4 regions of the Kocuria sp. HSID17590 genome follow, and region 3 is predicted to be linked to each of the others. Evidence: riboswitches for the same ligand, from Rfam matches in the RefSeq annotation. Region 3 holds a riboswitch; each other region holds the start of a gene.
The links. Region 3 has a riboswitch for S-adenosylmethionine ahead of D8M39_RS01265 (cobalamin-independent methionine synthase II family protein). Riboswitches for the same ligand answer to the same signal wherever they lie in the genome.
Positions count from the first base shown of each region.

Region 1: another riboswitch for S-adenosylmethionine. It lies ahead of D8M39_RS04775 (acyl-CoA dehydrogenase family protein); the one in region 3 lies ahead of D8M39_RS01265 (cobalamin-independent methionine synthase II family protein).
Region 2: another riboswitch for S-adenosylmethionine. It lies ahead of D8M39_RS11465 (MetQ/NlpA family ABC transporter substrate-binding protein); the one in region 3 lies ahead of D8M39_RS01265 (cobalamin-independent methionine synthase II family protein).
Region 4: another riboswitch for S-adenosylmethionine. It lies ahead of D8M39_RS11405 (bifunctional o-acetylhomoserine/o-acetylserine sulfhydrylase); the one in region 3 lies ahead of D8M39_RS01265 (cobalamin-independent methionine synthase II family protein).

Region 1 is NZ_RBMB01000009.1:64,643-66,807, forward strand. It holds gene D8M39_RS04775 (acyl-CoA dehydrogenase family protein) at 1-1,061, opposite strand, end outside; SAM riboswitch class I at 1,240-1,331, opposite strand; gene D8M39_RS04780 (M18 family aminopeptidase) at 1,395-2,165, opposite strand, start outside.
Region 2 is NZ_RBMB01000042.1:5,459-7,623, forward strand. It holds gene dxr (1-deoxy-D-xylulose-5-phosphate reductoisomerase) at 1-1,024, shown strand, start outside; SAM riboswitch class IV at 1,076-1,190, shown strand; gene D8M39_RS11465 (MetQ/NlpA family ABC transporter substrate-binding protein) at 1,285-2,165, shown strand, end outside.
Region 3 is NZ_RBMB01000003.1:71,828-73,992, forward strand. It holds gene D8M39_RS01265 (cobalamin-independent methionine synthase II family protein) at 1-1,156, opposite strand, end outside; SAM riboswitch class I at 1,171-1,257, opposite strand; gene D8M39_RS01270 (IclR family transcriptional regulator) at 1,372-2,165, opposite strand, start outside.
Region 4 is NZ_RBMB01000041.1:14,334-16,498, reverse strand. It holds gene D8M39_RS11410 (VOC family protein) at 67-705, opposite strand; SAM riboswitch class IV at 811-929, shown strand; gene D8M39_RS11405 (bifunctional o-acetylhomoserine/o-acetylserine sulfhydrylase) at 1,004-2,165, shown strand, end outside.

The DNA.
Region 1 (2,165 bases), on a different contig from region 3:
GCGGCTTGCAGCACGATGGCGCGCGCCGCGGCCGCCTGGGCACTGAGTTCGCCCACGCGCTGCAGGACCTGGGGGTCCTCGCGGGTCACCGCACCGTTGCCGGTGTTGAAGCCGCGGGTCCGGGCGCGCACCTGATCCGCCGCGGCGGTCGCGGCGGCCACCGCGATGCCCGCCTCCACCGAGAGCAGCACCAGCTGGAAGACCGCGGTCTCCTGCGTGCTGCGACCGTCCCTGTTCCGCACGTTCTCCGCCGGCACCCGGACACCGCGGAAGTGGGTGGTCCCCGTGCCTGTGAGCTGCTGCCCGAAGCCGTCCCAGTCGTCGACCATCTCCACGCCGTCCCAGTCGCTGCCCACGAGCGCGTGGGAGCGGGCCTCCTGTCTGGGGATCTGCGCGGTGACCTGGATCCAGTCCGAGAAGATCGACCCGGTCGAGTAGTACTTGGTGCCGTTGAGCTCCCACGCACTGTCCGGCGCCGTGCCGTTCTGTACCGCGCCGTCCGGCTCCGAGCGGACCAGGCTCGTGGCCGCGGTGCCCAGCGCGGCGCCGGAGCGCTCGGTGGCGGCGTTGCCCACGGTCTCGCCCGCCGCGACGCGCGGGAACCAGACGTCCGCCTCCTCCGCGCCCAGGCTCGCGAGGAAGCCCAGGTGGGAGCGGTAGACGTGGGCCACGCTGGAGTCCGCGGCGGCGAGTTCCACGAGCAGCTCCACCGTCTGCGCGAGAGTGGCGCCGTAGCCGCCCCGGGCCACCGGCAGGGTCAGCGCCCCGAAGCGCAGCGCGTTGAGCCAGCCGAAGCACTCGAACGGCAGCTCGTGGTCCTGCTCGCGGGCCACGGCGCGCTCGGCGATCCGCGCGAACACGGGGCGGAAGACCCGCAGCAGCTCCTCGGTGGGGATCTCGCCGGTGGGCGGGAAGCGGGTGGCGCGGGCGTCGTCCGTGACCGCCCCGGCGGCGGCCGCCTCCCGCAGCGCGGTGGCAGCGGCGGCCTCCTCGGCCACGTCCCGTGCGGCGGCCTCGCGGGCCAGGGTGCGGGGGGATTCGGTGATCTGGGTGGTGCTCATGCGCTGACGGCTCCCTGCGTCGGACCCGCACCGCGCGCCGTGCCCCTCAGGCCGGGATGCGCACGAGGACCGCGCGGTGGACCCGGCCACCCCCGGGCGACGCCCGCGCACGTGGGGCGCGGACGAGCCCGCCGCGGGAAAGGCGACGGTCACCGAAGCGGTCAGCGGAGCAGAGCACTGTCCATCGGCCGTGGCGGGAGCACCGGCCCGTGACACGGGTGGTTGCTGCGGCGTCGACGAGCCACGTCTCTCGGCCGCTCTGGATGGCGTTACGCGCTCAATTCATCACGCGGGCGGCGAGGGTGTCAACGCGCGTGTCCTCCCGTGACCGGCTCAGCCCTTCCAGAAGCTCGCGACCGCGGCGTTCAGCGCCAGCAGGTCCCCGGTGTGCACGAGCTCGCGCGCCGAGTGCATCGACAGCAGCCCCACGCCCACGTCCAGCGTGCGCATCCCCAGCCGGGTGGCGGTGATGGGCCCGATGGTCGAGCCGCACGGGATGTCGTTGTTCGCCACGAACTCCTGGTACCCGATCCCGGCGTCCTCGCAGATCCCGGCCCACAGTGCGGCGCCCACGGCGTCCGTCGTGTAGCGCTGCTTTGCGTTGATCTTCAGCAGGGGCCCGCGGCCGGGCTCGGGCGTGTTGACCGGGTCGTGGTGGCCCTCGTAGTTGGGGTGCACCAGGTGCCCGGCGTCCGAGGAGAGGCACACCGAGGCCGCGATCTCCCGCAGGTGCTCCTCCCGCGACTGCCCGCGGGCGGCCGCAATGCGTTCCAGGACGTCCTCGAGGAACGGTCCGCCCGCACCGGAGCGGGTCTCGGAGCCCACTTCCTCGTGGTCGAACGCCGCCAGGATGCTCACGTGCGGAGCGGCCTCCAGCTCCGCCACGTGATCGGTCATGGCGCGCAGTCCCGCGTACACCGAGGTCAGGTTGTCGAGCCGCCCGCTCGCGAGCAGGTTGGACTGCGCCCCGATGAGCTCGGGAGATTGGGTGTCCGCCACGGTGATGTCGTAGCCCAGGATGTCCTCCGGTGCCACGGCCTCGAACGCCTGTTCACCGGCCGACGACGGCGCGTGCGCCGCCCGCGCGAGCACCGCCAGGAAGTC
Region 2 (2,165 bases), on a different contig from region 3:
TACGAGCGGTTCCGCGGACGACGCCGCCCGCCTGCGCGAGGCGCTCACGGCCGCCGCCCGCGCGTCGTCGTCGCCCGTGCCCGAGATCCTGCACGGCTCGGACGCCGCGGAGCGGATCGCGGCGTGGGAGGGCGCGGACCTGGTGCTCAACGGGATCACCGGCAGCATCGGACTCGCTCCCACGCTGGCCGCGCTCGGGGCGGGTCGGCGGGTGGCGCTGGCCAACAAGGAGTCGCTGATCGCCGGCGGCCCGCTCGTCAAGCGCGCGGCGGCGGCCACTGGACTCACGGACGCCCTGATCCCGGTGGACTCGGAGCACTCCGCAATTGCCCAGGCGCTGCGCTCCGGCACGGCCGCGGAGGTGGACCGCCTGGTGCTGACGGCCTCCGGCGGTCCGTTCCGCGGGATGACGCGCGCGCAGCTGGCGGAGGTGACCCCCGAGCAGGCGCTGCGCCACCCCACGTGGGACATGGGCGTGATGGTGACCACCAACTCCGCGACCATGGTGAACAAGGCCCTGGAGGTGCTGGAGGCGAGCCTGCTCTTTGACGTGCCGCTGGAGCGGATCGACGTCACCGTCCACCCGCAGTCCGTGGTGCACTCCATGGTCCAGTTCGTGGACGGCTCCACCCTCGCGCAGGTCTCGCCGCCGGACATGCGCCTTCCCATCGCGCTCGGCCTCGGCTGGCCCCACCGTGTGCCGGGCGCGGCCGCCGCGTGCGACTGGACGCGGGCGGCCGAGTGGACCTTCGAGCCGCTGGACCCGGTGGCGTTCCCCGCCGTGGAGCTCATGAAGAGCGCGGGAACCACCGGCGGCACGGCACCGGCGGTGTTCAACGCGGCCAACGAGCAGGCCGTCCACGCCTTCCACCGCTCGCAGCTGGGTTTCACGGAGATCGTGGACGTGGTCGAGCGGGTGCTGGGGGAGCACGACGTCGTCGCGCAGCCGGGTCTCGAGGACGTCCTGGCCGCCGAGCAGTGGGCCCGCCGTGTCGCGGACGAGCGCATTGCGGGGCGCCGTTGAGGTCCCGGGGCGTCACGGTTCGTCACACGTCGCGTGCTACGATTCTGCGCGGATGACGAGATCCGGCGCGTAGCTCTGGCTGGCCGGACGGCAACCCTCTCCCGTAGCGGGGTGCCCCAGATGACCATCCGGCCGCGATTCGATGCGATCACGGCAAGTGCGGTTTTTCTCTGAAATGGCACATGCCTGATCTGCACCCTCCGTCCAGTGCGGGACCGTTTGCGCGGCGCAACCACTCCCGACCCTGGAAAGGCACGATCATGCGAACCAAGCGTCTGATTCCCCTCGTTCTGGCCACCACCCTGGGCCTCACCCTGACCGCGTGCGGCGGCGGATCCGAGAGCTCGGACCCGGCAGCGGACGGCAAGATCACCATCGGCATCGTGGGAGCCACGCCGGTCCAGGACGCCTTCAAGGAAGTGGCCGCGCAGAACGACGTCACCGTGGAGTTCGTGGACTTCAGCGACTACAGCCAGCCGAACCCCGCCCTGAAGAGCGGGGACATCGACATGAACTGGTTCCAGCACATCGCCTACCTCGCGGACTACAACAACAACTCCGGGGACACCATCACACCGGTGGGCTCCACCTCCATCTTCCCGCTGGGGCTGTACTCCAAGACCCTGAAGTCCGTGGACGACTTCAAGCAGGGGGACGAGATCGCGGTTCCCAACGACTCGATCAACCTGTCCCGCTCGCTGAACCTGCTCGAGCAGCAGGGCCTGGTGAGCTTCACCAAGGACACGATCGCCCCCACCGAGCAGGACGTCGACAAGGACAAGTCCAAGGTCACGGTGCGCCCGGTCTCCGCGGAGCAGACCGTCCTGTCCATGGACTCCGTGGCCGCGTCCGTGGTGAACAACGACTTCCTCGACCGTGCCAATCTCGAGCCCGAGTCCGCACTGGCTCAGGACGACCCCACGGCGGACAGCGCCAAGGTGTACGACAACATCTTCGCGTCCACCGAGGCCAACGCGGACGACGAGACCCTGAAGAAGGTCGCCGGGTTCTACTACGACGACAAGGTCCAGGAGGCCGAGAAGAAGGAGACCAAGGGCACCGCGGTCCCCACCAAGGTGGACCAGCAGGAGCTCAAGGACCTCCTCACGCGCTACTCCCAGGACCTGAAGGACCAGACCAA
Region 3 (2,165 bases):
CGAGCGCGATCTGCGGGTGCAAGCGCCCGCCCAGCCCGCAGTCCGTGGAGGCGATGACGTTCTCGCGGCCCACCACCGAGGCGTACTGCTCGATGCGCTGCGCCACCAGCTCCGGGTGCTCCACGCCGTTGGTCGAGTGGGAGACCATGCCGGGGTAGACCACCTTGCCCTCGGGCAGCTTGTGCTCCTCCCAGACCTTCCACTCGTGGCCGTGGCGGGGACTGGACGCCTCGAAGCTGTAGCCCTGCGCGTTGATGGTGAGCATGAGGTCCACGAGGTACTTCAGCTCCAGGTCCGTGGTGTGCGGGCCGTGCCACGAGCCCCAGCAAAGGTGGAAGCGGATCTGCTCCTGCGGCAGGTCGCGCAGGGCGTGGTTCAGGGCCTCCACGCGCAGCCGGGTGAAGTCCAGGTAGTCCTCCACCGTGGGCTCCGGGTTGATCTGGTCCCAGGACTCGGCGATCGAGGGGTCGTCGATCTGCACGGTCAGCCCGGCGTCCACGATGGCCTTGTACTCCTCGCGCATCACGTCCGCGCAGGCGTAGACCAGTTCCTCGTCCGTGGCGTAGTACTCGTTCTTCACGCGGGCGCAGGAGCCGGGGGACAGTGCGGCGACGAAGCCCTGCGTGGCCCCGTTCAGTGCCATCGCGTCCTTCACGCGGCGGATGTCGCCGGCCACCGCCTCCTGACCCGTGTAGGTCAGCGGGCCCGTGATCTTGGGCTGCGAGACCGTGTTGCGGTGCGCCAGCACGCCCGCCGTGGGGTCCTCGTAGGCGTCCCGGAAGCGCTCGCGGTCGCGGCGGTCGGGGAAGCTCGTGAGCACGATGTGCCCCGGGCTGGAGCGGTGCTTCTCCGCGTCGTTCCAGCGGTCCTCGTCCGTGGGGGTCAGCCCGCCCAGGCGGTGGAACGAGTAGTTCCACCAGGCCCCGTAGTCCACGGCGCCGGACGTGGTGTGGCCGTACTCGCCGTCGTTGACGATGTCGATGCCGATCTCGCGCTGGGTGCGCACGATCTCCTTGACCCCCTCGTCGAGCGCCTCGCCCAGCTGGGGGAGGTCGATCTCGCCCGCCTGGAAACGGTTGTTGGCCTCCAGCAGCTCGGGCGTGCGGGGCAGCGAGCCCACGTGGGTGGTCTGGATGCGGTCGGTGTTGTGGGGCATGGGGTGGTGCGTCCTTTCCATCGGTTCTGGCATTAGCACCGGGGGTGATCCGGTTGCTGCGGCTTCGACGAGCCAGATCTCTCGGCCGCTCTGGATGGTTGCCCCTCCATCCAACAGCACGCGGAGGTGGGCGGGCGAATCATGGCGGGCCTGTGGCGCACTCTCGGCGGACGACGACGTCGCCCGGGCCGTGTGCGAGCCTCGTGCGGGGCGGGCTACGACGTCGCTCGGCCCGTGCGCAGTGCCGTGCTGAGCCTGTGTGCCTGGTCCAGCAGCGCGGTGCCCAGCTGCTGCTGCCGCGGCGGGCGGAAGCGGGACTCGATCCCCGTGAGGGACAGCGCGTAGCGGGGCTGGCCGGAGGCGTCGAAGACCGCGGCGGCCATGCCCCACGAGCCCTCCACGATCCGCCCCGGGTTCAGGGACCAGCCGTGCTCGCGGACCTGGGCCACGAGACCGCGGACGTGGGCGTCGTCGTGCTGGGGGCCGAGCTCACTGCGGCGCTCGCGGGTGGCGGCGAGCGCGCCCTCCAGCTGCTCGTCCGGGAGGTGGCCGAGGATGGCCAGCCCCGCGGAGGCGACGCCCAGGGGCAGTCGCAGGCCCTCGTGCAGGACGTGCGAGCGGACGGGGAACGAGCCCTCGGCGCGTTCGAGGCAGATCACCTCGTCCCCGCGGCGGGCGGAGAAGAACGCGGACTCGCCGGTGGCCTCGGCGAGGCGCCGCAGGTGCGGGGTGGCGAGGTCCTGCGCCGGGTAGCGCTGAGCGGTCACCGCCCCCAGGATGGTCAGCTCGAAGCCGAGCGCCCAGCGACCGGTGTCGTCCCGGTCGAGCAGTCCCTCGTGGGCCAGTGCGGTGAGCAGGCGGTGGGCGGTGGGGCGGGTGAGCCCCGTGCTGCGGGCGACCTCGGCGGTGCCAGCGGTTCCCGCGGCGGCCACGGCCTGCAGCACCGCGGCGACCCGTCCGACCACCTGGGTGCCCGACGTCGCTGCGGCCCGCGACGTCGTCGCCCGCG
Region 4 (2,165 bases), on a different contig from region 3:
ACGACGGACCGAGTCGCGGGGCCGTGCGAGCGGCGTCGTCGAACCCGGAGGGCTCGGTGCCCCGGATCAGATGGTGACGGGCCCGTCCGGCGTGCCGAAGGTGACCGCCAGAAGACCGGGCGTGCCGTGGGGAGCGGACCACGTGACGTCCACCGAGCGCAGGACGTCCTCCACGGGGCCGCCGAGCCAGTCCGTCACCCGCTCGGGGGAACCAGCGATCTCCATGCCGGTCAGGCTGACGTCCGTGAGGCGCGCCTGCGAGGGGTGCATCTCGTCCGCGGAGTCGAAGTGGATCATGAACGGCAGCTGCGGATCCGCGATCAGGCCCTTGACGCCGATCTGGTGCCAGTCCAGGCGGCGGCCGTCCGGGAAGATCCGGCCGCCCGGCGCGGAGGGTCGGCCCAGCTTCTGCTCGAACGGGGCAAGGTCCGGGACCTCCACGACCCACCCGAGCCAGCCGCCGCCGGCCTCCGAACGTGCACGCACGGCCTGCCCGAACGGCGCCTTGTCCGCGGCGGGGTGCTCCAGCACGGTCACGACCTCCACGTACTGGTGGTCTGTCAGCGGCAGGATCATGTTCCGGGTGCCGAAGCGGGGATGGACCCCGCCCTTCACCGGCTCGATCCCCAACCGGTCCGCGATGCGTTCGGTGGTGGCCTCCAGGCCGTCCGGCTGTGCTGCGAAGGAAACGTGGTCCAGCTTCATGCAGTCATCGTGGCACCCGTCACACGGGCCTCCAAATCCTCGGGTGCAACACTGCGGACACCGGACTTGACGTGGCAGCGGCCGGGTTCCCAAACTGGAGGTCTAGGTCACGAGAGTCAGCGTCAAGCCCCAGCTTGCTGACCGGCAACCCTCCCACCGCGGCGGGGTGCCCTGGGTGAAGACCTGGCCGGGACGTCCTCCGACGCCCACGGCAAGCGCGGGCCACCGGTCGCCCGTTCGTGCGGGCACCGTGCGGACAGTCGCCTGGCCCCTAATCCTTCCGAGAAGGCGAATGGCCATGAGCACAGCACCCACCCCCGACAACCCCCAGGACTGGGCGTTCGAGACACGGCAGATCCACGCGGGGCAGAACCCGGACCCCGTGACGGGTTCACGGGCCCTGCCCATCCACCAGACCTCGTCCTTCGTGTTCCCTGACGCGCACACCGCCGCGGCCCGGTTCGCGCTGCAGGACATGGGCCCCATCTACTCCCGCCTGACCAACCCCACCACCGAGGTGGTGGAGAACCGCCTCGCCTCCCTGGAAGGGGGAGTGGGGGCGCTGATGGTCTCCTCCGGGCAGGCCGCCGCAACCCTGGCCGTGCTCAACCTGGGCGGGGCGGGCACGCACGTGGTGGCCAGCCCGTCCCTCTACGGCGGCTCGTACAACCTGCTGCGCCACACGCTGCCGCGGTTGGGAGTGGAGACCACGTTCGTGGCGGACCCGGACGATCCGCAGCAGTGGCGGGATGCCGTGCGGCCCTCCACCGTGGCGTTCTTCGGAGAGATGATCCCCAATCCCCGCAACGACGTCCTGGACGTGGAGACCGTTGCCGGGATCGCCCACGAGGCCGGGGTGCCGCTGATCGTGGACAATACCGTGGCCACCCCGTACCTGGTGCGGCCCATCGAGTGGGGCGCGGACATCGTGCTGCACTCGGGCACCAAGTTCCTGGGCGGTCATGGCACGGCGATCGGCGGATTCATCGTGGACGCGGGGCGCTTCGACTACGGCGCGGACCCGGAGCGGTTCCCGGGCTTCAGTCAACCGGACCCTACGTACAACGGCCTGGTGTACGCGCGGGATCTGGGGGAGGGCGGAGCCTTCGGCGTCAACCTGTCCTACGTGCTCAAGGCCCGTGTGCAGCTGCTGCGTGACCTGGGCGCATCCATCTCCCCGTTCAACGCCTTCCTCATCGAGCAGGGGATCGAGACGCTGTCACTGCGCGTGGAACGCCACGTTGACAACGCCCAGCGGGTGGCGGAGTGGCTCGAGGCCCGCCCCGAAGTGCGCTCGGTGTCCTACGCGGGGCTGTCGTCCTCGCCGTGGCACGGGCGGGCTCGCAAGTACGCCCCCCGAGGAGCCGGTTCCGTCCTCGGTTTCGTGCTGGAGGGCGGCAAGGAGGCGGGAATCTCGTTCGTGGACGCGCTGAGCCTGCACTCCAACGTGGCGAACATCG